Regions from separate parts of the Pseudomonas sp. ChxA genome, predicted to be linked through region 1. Evidence: predicted binding sites of a transcription regulator. Region 1 holds the regulator's gene; each other region holds the start of a gene.
The links. The regulator FliA, encoded in region 1, starts transcription of late flagellar genes. The targets are predictions, from matches to a motif close to CTAAAGTTTNNNNNNNNNNNGCCGNTAA.
Positions count from the first base shown of each region.

Region 2: a site for FliA is predicted at 2,019-2,046, ahead of motA (flagellar motor stator protein MotA). Genes of this name have one in related genera too.
Region 3: a site for FliA is predicted at 1,108-1,135, ahead of flgM (flagellar biosynthesis anti-sigma factor FlgM). Genes of this name have one in related genera too.

Region 1 covers NZ_JARPMK010000001.1:2,081,988-2,085,273, reverse strand. The annotation lists gene P5706_RS09320 (protein phosphatase CheZ) at 1-219, opposite strand, end outside; gene P5706_RS09315 (chemotaxis response regulator CheY) at 238-612, opposite strand; gene fliA (RNA polymerase sigma factor FliA) at 781-1,521, opposite strand; gene fleN (flagellar synthesis regulator FleN) at 1,518-2,351, opposite strand; gene flhF (flagellar biosynthesis GTPase FlhF) at 2,457-3,286, opposite strand, start outside.
Region 2 covers NZ_JARPMK010000001.1:560,912-564,197, forward strand. The annotation lists gene rhdA (thiosulfate sulfurtransferase) at 1-354, opposite strand, end outside; gene P5706_RS02355 (HDOD domain-containing protein) at 412-1,947, opposite strand; gene motA (flagellar motor stator protein MotA) at 2,114-2,965, shown strand; gene motB (flagellar motor protein MotB) at 2,969-3,286, shown strand, end outside.
Region 3 covers NZ_JARPMK010000001.1:1,679,279-1,682,564, reverse strand. The annotation lists gene P5706_RS07520 (chemotaxis protein CheV) at 1-176, opposite strand, end outside; gene flgA (flagellar basal body P-ring formation chaperone FlgA) at 272-1,030, shown strand; gene flgM (flagellar biosynthesis anti-sigma factor FlgM) at 1,173-1,499, shown strand; gene P5706_RS07505 (flagellar protein FlgN) at 1,548-2,018, shown strand; gene P5706_RS07500 (flagellar brake protein) at 2,115-2,864, shown strand; gene P5706_RS07495 (MFS transporter) at 2,926-3,286, opposite strand, start outside.

The DNA of each region.
Region 1 (3,286 bases):
CATGTGCGGATCAATCTGGAAATTGACGATTGCACTGTGCAGCTCGCGTGTGAGCTTGCCCACTTCCTGATACAGGCCGCGGTCACGGGTCTGGTTAAGCTCATGGATCAACTGCACCGCGTCGCCGAAGTGGCCTTTTTCAAGGCTTTCGACCAACTGGTGAGCATGTTTTTTCAGGGTCGACTCAAAGTCTCCCTGTGACGTTTCTTTATGCTCCATAGCTCCCCCGTGGTGACATCAGCCGTGGATGCGTTCGAAGATTTTTTCGATCTTCTCTTTCAAGGCCAACGCAGTGAATGGCTTGACCACGTAACCGTTAACCCCGGCTTGGGCGGCTTCGATGATCTGTTCACGCTTGGCTTCGGCGGTCACCATCAACACAGGCAAGCTGCGCAGTTTTTCATCGGCGCGCACGTGACGCAGCAAGTCGATACCGGTCATGCCCGGCATGTTCCAGTCGGTTACCAGAAAGTCGATGCTCCCGCTGTTGAGGATCGGAATCGCCGTCAGGCCGTCATCCGCCTCGACCGTGTTGGTGAACCCAAGGTCACGCAACAGGTTTTTTATGATCCGCCGCATCGTTGAGAAGTCATCAACGATGAGGATTTTCATGTTCTTGTCCAATTCGACCTCCAAGCAGTCTTAAACGCGCCCAGCACCTGGACGCGCCATTTCAATCAACAGGCGTTACACAAAAAGGACTGCCCAGGGCACCACGGCACACACCCGCAAAAGCATCAAGCCTTCGCGGTAGCGTCTGCAGTGTCCCCACACTGCCTGTCAGCGCGCGCGCCACTCTCCCAATCGCCCCCGCAAGCGGGCTGCGCACTGGCTATGCAGCTGGCTGACACGCGATTCGCTGACCCCCAGGACCTCACCGATTTCCTTGAGGTTCAGCTCTTCGTCGTAGTACAGCGCCAACACCAGTCGCTCACGCTCCGGCAAATTGGCAATCGCTTCCGCCAACGCCCCCTGGAAACGTTCGTCTTCCAGGTCACGCGACGGTTCGAGATGTGCACTCGCGCCGTCCTCGTGCAGCCCTTCATGTTCGCCGTCCTGCAAAAGGTCGTCGAAACTGAACAGGCGGCTGCCCAAGGTATCGTTCAAAATCCCGTAGTAATCGTCGAGACTCAATTGGAGTTCGGCCGCAACTTCATGATCTTTAGCGTCACGACCGGTTTTTGCTTCAATTGCGCGAATTGCGTCACTGACCATGCGCGTATTGCGGTGTACCGAACGCGGCGCCCAATCCCCTTTACGCACTTCATCGAGCATCGCACCCCGTATACGGATACCCGCATACGTCTCGAAACTCGCGCCCTTGCTCGCGTCGTATTTGGTCGACACTTCGAGCAGGCCGATCATGCCGGCCTGGATCAAATCCTCAACCTGCACACTGGCAGGCAGGCGTGCCAACAAGTGATAGGCAATGCGCTTGACCAAAGGCGCATAGCGCTCGATCAGTTCGCCCTGGCTGTCACGTGCCGACTTTTTGTAAAGGTTGTAGCCGCTGGATGTCATAGCACCGGTCCTGCGCTCGTCTGATGCACCAATCGCTCGACGAAAAACTCCAGATGCCCCCGCGGGTTGGCAGGCAACGGCCAAGTATCGACCTTCTGGGCAATAGCCTTGAACGCCAGTGCGCACTTCGAACGAGGGAACGCTTCATAGACTGCACGCTGCTTTTGCACAGCCTTGCGCACACACTCGTCATAGGGAACTGCGCCCACGTATTGTAAGGCGACATCGAGGAAGCGATCCGTGACCTTGGTCAACTTGGCGAACAGATTCCGCCCTTCCTGCGGGCTTTGAGCCATGTTGGCCAGCACGCGGAAGCGGTTCATGCCGTAGTCACGGTTAAGCAGCTTGATCAGGGCATAGGCGTCGGTGATGGAGGTGGGTTCGTCGCACACCACCAGCAGCACTTCCTGGGCTGCGCGCACGAAGCTGACCACGGACTCGCCGATCCCGGCGGCGGTGTCGATCACCAGCACGTCGAGGTTGTCGCCGATGTCGCTGAACGCCTGGATCAGGCCGGCATGCTGCGCCGGGCTCAGGTGCACCATGCTCTGGGTGCCTGAGGCAGCCGGCACGATGCGAATGCCACCGGGGCCTTGCAACAGCACATCGCGCAGCTCACAGCGGCCTTCGATCACATCGGCCAGGGTGTGTTTGGGTGTCAGCCCCAGCAGAACGTCGACGTTCGCCAGGCCCAGGTCAGCATCCAGCAGCATGACGCGACGGCCAAGCTCTGCCAGGGCCAGGGACAAATTCACTGACACGTTAGTTTTCCCGACGCCACCTTTGCCGCCGGTCACCGCGATCACCTGTACGGGATGCATGCTGCCCATTTTATTTCTTTACCTTGTCTTGCTTAGACGCAGGCTACATGGCTTGGCCGCGTGAATCGCTTGCAGACCATCGATGTAGATACATTTCACGGTGTTCATCCTGCCTCACCCCACCCGTTTAGCCGGGTTGTGGTAAAGGTCGGCGAACATATCGGCCATCGCTTCCTCGCTAGGCTCTTCTTGCATTTGCACGCTGACAGCACGGCTGACCAACTGATGACGGCGCGGCAGATGTAAATCATCCGGGATCCGCGGCCCGTCGGTCAGGTAGGCAACCGGTAACTCATGACTGATCGCCAGGCTCAACACCTCGCCCAGGCTCGCGGTTTCGTCGAGCTTGGTGAGGATGCAACCGGCCAGGCCACAGCGTTTGTAGCTGTGGTAGGCAGCGGTAAGAACCTGTTTCTGGCTGGTGGTTGCAAGCACCAGGTAATTTTTCGACTTGATGCCACGCCCGGCCAGGCTTTCGAGCTGCATGCGCAGTGCCGGGTCGCTGGCCTGCAGGCCGGCCGTGTCGATCAACACCACGCGCTTGCGCAGCAGTGGGTCGAGCGCATTGGCCAGGGACTGGCCCGGGTCCACGTGGGTCACGGTCACATTGAGGATACGGCCCAAGGTCTTGAGCTGCTCCTGGGCGCCGATGCGATAGCTGTCCATGCTCACCAGCGCGATGTTCTGCGCGCCGTACTTGAGCACATAACGCGCGGCCAGTTTGGCCAGGGTGGTGGTCTTGCCCATGCCGGCGGGGCCGACCATGGCAATCACACCGCCCTCTTCCAGCGGTTCGATTTCCGGCGTGGCGATCATGCGCGCCAGGTGCGCCAGCAACATGCGCCAGGCTTGGCGTGGTTCTTCGACTTCAGCCGTCAGTGCGAGCAAATCGCGCGACAACGGGCCGGACAGGCCGATGCGTTGCAGGCGGCGCCAGAGGTTGG
Region 2 (3,286 bases), 1.5 Mb from region 1:
CAGCAGGCCGCCGTCCAGGTAGTGGTATTTCTGGTGGCCGATCACGTCGAGCATCCAGATAAACCGCCCGGCCCAGCCGCCGCCTTCGTCGTCATAGACGACGTAAGTGGCGTCCGGGGTGTGGCCCAGTTCGCCGAACAGCTTTTCCAGATCGGCCTTGTGCGGCAACAGGCCGGGTGCCGGTGGCTGGCCCAGTTGGGTGCGCTTGGGGTCAACGAAATGCGCGCCGGGGATATGCCCTTCGGCGTAGCGGGCGGCACTGGTGAGGTCCACCAGAATCAAGTGTTCGGCATCCAGGCGACCAAGCAGGTCGCTGGATTCGATCACCAGCGGCAAGCCAGAGAAGTCAGGCATGTGAGGTCTCCTGGGCACAAATGTTGGCGATAAAGGACGGCGATTGTAGCGCAAGCATCAGGCGCTGCGGTTGGTAAAGCTGTGCAGCGCTTTCTCGATGCATTGAGCGGTTTTGCCGAAGGCCTGCACGGTGGTTTCCGAGAACGGCCCGCCGCCCTGGTCGGCGACCATCAGCATCACCACGCGGCCATTGCAGCTCAGAGAGCGTAGCAACAGGTGTTCACCGGTAAACCAGCGGCGCAGGATCGGCGGCAGCAACGCGGAAAATTGCGCGTGATTTTCCGGCGTGAGGCGCACCTGGGCGGACTTTTCCAGCAGGCGCTGCAGCAGCGTGCTGTTGACGACGTCCAGGCTCAGGTTGGCAGCGTCCTTTGGCAAGCCATCGGCCTGATGCACACGCAAGGTGCTCAGGGCGCGGTCGGCCATAAAGAGCAACACCCGCTGCATGCCACTGGCGACCAAGGCTTCCCTGGCGCAGGTGGTCAAGTGCATGGCGTTGGCAAAGCGGCTCGGCTCGACCAGCAATTCGGTGCAGCGCTTGCGCCATACGGCCAATGCTTCGGCCGTGGGCGGCGGTGCGGGCAGCAGGCCGCGATGGACTTTTTGCACATGCCACGGCCAGATCAGCGACAGCGCGGGATGCCAGAGGTCCGGCATCAAGGTGGTGCGCGCGCTGGTGACCGCTTGTTGGTGAACCTGCTGCTGCACATCACACAACGGCGCTTGCAGGTACAGCGCGGTGAGGTATTGCCAGCGCTCGGTGTGCGGGCAGGTCCAGGATTCCTGGGCCGACATCGCCAGGCCGTTGGCCAGCAGCACGGTATTGGCGGGCTGGTTCAGCCAGCGCCGAAGGTTGGGTTCGGCATCGAGCAATTGCTGCTGGCGTAACGCGTCATCTTCGCGGGCGATGTGCAGCGCCTTGACCAGCAAGCGCTGTTCGGTCAGCAGCAGGTTGTAGCCTTGAGATACCCATATCGGCAGGTGCCAGGCTTCGGTCAAGCCCAGGCACAGGTCGAGCAAGCGTACACCGAACAGTTCCTGCTCGACCTTGCGCGCCGACTGGCCTTTGTGGATGACCCGCAGTTCCCATTCTTCCAAAAGCTTGGGGTAGGCCACGGCCAGCGGCCACAGTGGCGACAGAAACAGCAGGCTGCCCCAATGGATGTCTTGCCACAGCCGTGCCAGGCGGCTGGCGAACAAACCGTTGGCTTGCTGTGAGGCGTGCTGGCTCACCAGCAGCAATTGGCGCAAGGCCACCGGGATGTCTTTTTCCGGCACCGCGGGCAGGCGCGCGAGCAATTCTTCGGCGCGTTTAAGGCCCAGGCGGTTCAGCGCCACTTCGAGGTTTTCTGCCGGCCCCGAGAGGCTGCCGTGCGCCTGGCTGTTGGCTTCGCGCATCACGCTGAGCACCAGCGCCGGGCTGTTTTGCATCAGTTCGGCAATATCTCGCAATGAACTACGGCTATCGCGGATGGCCTTGCACACGCGTTCGTGGCTAGCCTGAGGAACAGGCAGCAGCACATCATCCAGGCGCTTGATCCAAGCGGCGAGGGTGGTGGGTTTTGTCGTTGGAACTGTCGTTTCGTTTGCCATGATTGGGGCGCGATCATCACTTGCGTTCTACACGCCCGGAACGGGCCGAATTGGCTTTTCGCCTTAACGGGCTATAGTCTGGCGCAGTTTTGCCGATAAGTAGAACAAGAGTTTTCTGCAGCACCCATTATGTCCATGAACCCGACGGCGCAAGTACCAATCTCCTATGGCTAAAATTATCGGCATCATCGTCGTCATCGCAAGTGTGCTCGGTGGGTACGTCCTGTCCCACGGTAAAATTGCCGCGCTGATCCAGCCCTTCGAAGTGCTCATCATCGGCGGCGCCGCGTTTGGTGCTTTCCTGCAGGCCAACCCCGGCTACATGACCATGCACGTGATCAAGAAGTCGCTGGGCATGTTCAGCTCGCGCTTCTCGCATACCTTTTATCTCGAGGTGCTGGGGCTGATCTACGAGATCCTCAACAAGAGCCGCCGCGAAGGCATGATGGCCATCGAAGGCGACATCGAAGACGCCGCCGCCAGCCCGATTTTCGCCAAGTACCCGGCCGTGCTCAAAGATGAGCGCATGACCGCATACATCTGTGACTACCTGCGCATCATGTCCTCCGGCAACATGGCCCCGCACGAGCTCGAAGGCCTGTTCGACATGGAGCTGTTCAGCCTCAAAGAAGAGCTGGAACACCCTTCCCACGCCGTGACCGGCATCGCCGACGGCATGCCCGGTTTTGGTATCGTCGCGGCGGTACTCGGTATTGTGGTGACCATGGCATCCCTGGGTGAAGGCGACCAGAAGGCTATTGGTATGCACGTGGGCGCGGCCCTCGTCGGCACCTTCTTCGGTATCCTCGCGGCCTACGGTTTCTTCGGCCCATTGGCCACGTCCCTGGCTCACGATGCCAAGGAAGAAGTGAATTTGTACGAAGCGATCAAGGCCTGCCTGGTGGCCTCGGCGTCCGGCATGCCGCCATCGTTGGCGGTGGAGTTCGGGCGCAAGGTGCTGTACCCGAAACATCGCCCAAGTTTTGCCGAGCTGGAACAAGCGGTTCGCGGTCGCTAAGTCATGGAAAACAACCAGCCGATAATCATCAAGCGCGTCAAGCGCTTCGCTGCAGGGCACCATGGCGGCGCCTGGAAAATCGCCTTCGCCGACTTTGCCACGGCGATGATGGCGTTCTTCCTGGTGCTGTGGCTGATGTCGACCGCAACGCCCGAGCAGAAGATCGCCATCGCCGGTTACTTCAAAGACCCGATTGGTTTTTCGGAAAGCGGCACGCCCTTCGTGATCGACCTGGGCGGCTCGCCGCAACTGGCACCTGAGCGCACCATCAACCCCGAAGTCAAAACCGAGTCGCCGCAGGAAAACATCCCGATCGAGCGC
Region 3 (3,286 bases), 400 kb from region 1:
ACCACCGGGTTGGATTTGGGCAATATGGTCAGCTTGGGGCACTGCAGCACTTCCCGCACTTTAAACACATTGATGCCGTACAGCTGCTTGCCGTCCAGGCGAAAAAGCAACAGTTCCAGGCGATTCTGCCCTACCAGCTGTGTGCGCTGGTTTACTGAGTCCATTACTCCTGCCATGCCTTGACTCCTACGCTAAAACCTTTGGCTATACCTACAAGGGCAACGACGCTCACCCAACGCTAAACGGCACGAGCTTTGCTATTTATTGGTTTATGAACCTTAAAACGACAGTTTCCCGACGCATCCCACGCTACCGCAGATTGCTCTGCGTCACGATGGCGCTGCTTGCCTTGGGCTCAGGCACCACGGCTCGCGCAGATAATGTCACCTTGCCTGATCTCCTTATCGGCGTCACTCAAGGCTTTCTTGAGTTCACTGTAGAAGATTATCTGGCGACCACTCAGACGCCGGGGCGCTATGAAATCCAGGTCAACCAGTTGGACCCGCGCCTGCGCATGCCCATGTGCGACAAGGAATTGACGGCCAGCCTGGAAAGCCCGGCCCAACCGATCGGCCGTGTGACGGTAAAAGTGCGCTGTGAGGGCGCTTCACCCTGGACCGTGTTCGTGCCGGCGCAGGTCAAACTGTTCCGCGACGTCGTGGTCGTCACGCGCCCGCTCAAACGCACCGGCATTATTGGTTTTGAAGACGTGGCCCTGCGGGAACGCGACATCAGCCTGATCAACCAGGGTTACCTCACCTCCGTGGATCAAGCCATCGGGCAGAAACTGACCCGACCAATGGTCACCGACCAGGTCATTACGCTGGTGCATCTGGAACAGGCTGAAGTGATTCGCAAGGGTGATCAGGTGGTGATTTCCGCCAGCAGCGGTGGGCTGACGGTAAAAATGCCGGGGGAGGCGCTGTCCAACGGCGGGATGAGCGAACAGATTCGGGTCAAGAACCTCAATTCCAACCGTGTGATCAAGGCGCAGGTGACCGCGCCAGGCCAGGTTGAGGTGGCGCTATAGATCACTGGTGTGAAACGCCAGCTTTTCCTACACTGTGCGTGGGATGTCGACCTGTACAGGTTTATTGTCAAACGAGCCTAAAGTTTGTCCGGGTATGGCCGAAAACATGGCAAGCGTCCAAATACCCAGAGGTTTTTTTAACATGGTCATTGATTTCAGTCGTTTAAATAACACCCAGGCTTTGCCGGGCAATACGCGCACCAGCGGGGCAAAGGATGGCGTAGAAGCCAAGTCCCAGCCAGCACCTGCGGCCAAGACAGAACAGGCCAGCGCCAGCCAAAGCGGGGAATCGGTACACCTGAGCAATGAGGCTCAACAGTTGCAGAAGGTCACTGACTCGCTGAGCGATCAACCCGTTGTCAATAAAGCCCGCGTGGCCGAGTTGAAACAGGCAATCGCTGATGGCAGCTATAAAGTCGACAGCAACCGTGTCGCCAGCAAGCTGCTTAACTTCGAAGCCGAGCGCTAGGCAAAGGCCTGCGCAGGGCTTTTGGACGCTTAAAACCCAAGGCCAGCCATGCACCACGACGAACATTTGCTTGAACTGATCATTGATGATCTGGCGCCGACGCAACATTTGCTCGAGCTGCTCAAAGAAGAATCCCTGGCCCTCTACGGCCGGGATATGCGCTTGCTGGAAGAAATCCTGGCGCGTAAACAGTCGCTGATCGTGCTGCTGGAGCAGCATGGCAAGAAGCGCAGCGAAATTCTCATCAGCCTGGGCCTGCCGGCTGACCATGACGGCCTCGCACAACTGGCCAGCCACTCCTCGGTAGGCGATCAGTTGCTGGCGCAGAGCACCGCACTCAATCAATTGCTTGCCCAGTGCCAGGAAACCAACCTGCTCAACGGGCAGTTGATCCAACTGCAGCAGGCTACGACCGCCAACCAGTTGCGTATACTCCACGGCGGAGAGCCTCCGGCTCTTTACAACGCCCAGGGTTCCACCTCGCGCCTGGTCAAGCCAAGCACCCGCAGCCAAGCCTGACACCGGTTTACTGCGCGCCCTATCCAAGGCGCGTTACATGCTGGCAAAATGCCGGTTCTTGCGTGTAGTCGTATTTTGTCTGGAGATGGAAGAACCGTGTTCAACGCCCTTAATGCGGAAGATGCTCCGCAGCCACCCAAGGTGCTCACCACGCCTCTGGAAATCGCCAGCACGTTGCGGATGCTGCAAGAAAGCCATGACCCGCTGATCATTACTTTCCATGAACGCAGCCAGCGGTTTCAAAGCTATCTGGTGGATATCGAGCGGGACAGCAAAACGCTGACCCTGGACGAAATGATCCCCCGCGACGGTGAACGCTACCTGGAGAATGGCGAACCGTTCCGCATCGAAGGCTTCCATGACGGCGTGCGTATCGCCTGGGAAAGCAACGGCACACTGACCATCAGTGAAAAAGGTGGCCACCGCATCTACACCGGCAGCATGCCCGACGAAGTGGTCTACCATCAGCGTCGCAATGCCTTTCGCGCCGCGTTGAAGCTCGCGCAATTGGTCAGCATCGAGCTGGGTGGCGAAAAGCTCAAGGCACCTATCAGTGGCAAGCTGCTGGACATCTCCGCCACCGGCTGCAAGCTGCGCTTTGAAGGCGACATCTCCGATCGCCTGCAACTGGGCCAGGTCTATGACCGCTTTATCGCCGCCCTGCCCTTTGGCAGCATGACCACCTCGGTGGAGCTGCGTTACCTGCACTTCGAAGACAAGATCAACACCACCTTCGCCGGCGTGCGCTTCCACAACATGAGCGGCTTGGTACAGCGCCAGGTTGAACGTTTTGTGTACCAGCTGCAGCGTGAAGCGCGGCGCTTCGACAAAGACGACGACCTTTGAGCTTTAAAGACCGCGTCAATAAAAACGGGCAGATCCTGATGGGATCTGCCCGTTTTTGCTTTCAGGGGCGTGCCCTGCTCAAGTCGTGGGGATGCTCGTCCGGCCCCAGAGGCTCCGGCGGTCCCTCGAAAGGAGGTTCCTCTGCGGGTTGTTGCGGGTCGGCTTCAGGTTCCGGGTCGGGCACCACGGTCTGCATTTGTTCCTGCACCACCGCCTCATCCACCCGTGGGTCGAGGCACGCCACCAGCGGCGAGCTGGACATGCTGTCCGGCATCGCTACGTGGTGCAGCGGCGCATCGTCCACCTGATGCAGGTTGGTCACCGCCTTCGGCCGGATCCGCCATACCAGGATCAACGCACACAGGCTGAAAAACGCATACAGCATGTGGCTGCCGAACAGCTTCATCACCACACCCGCCAAC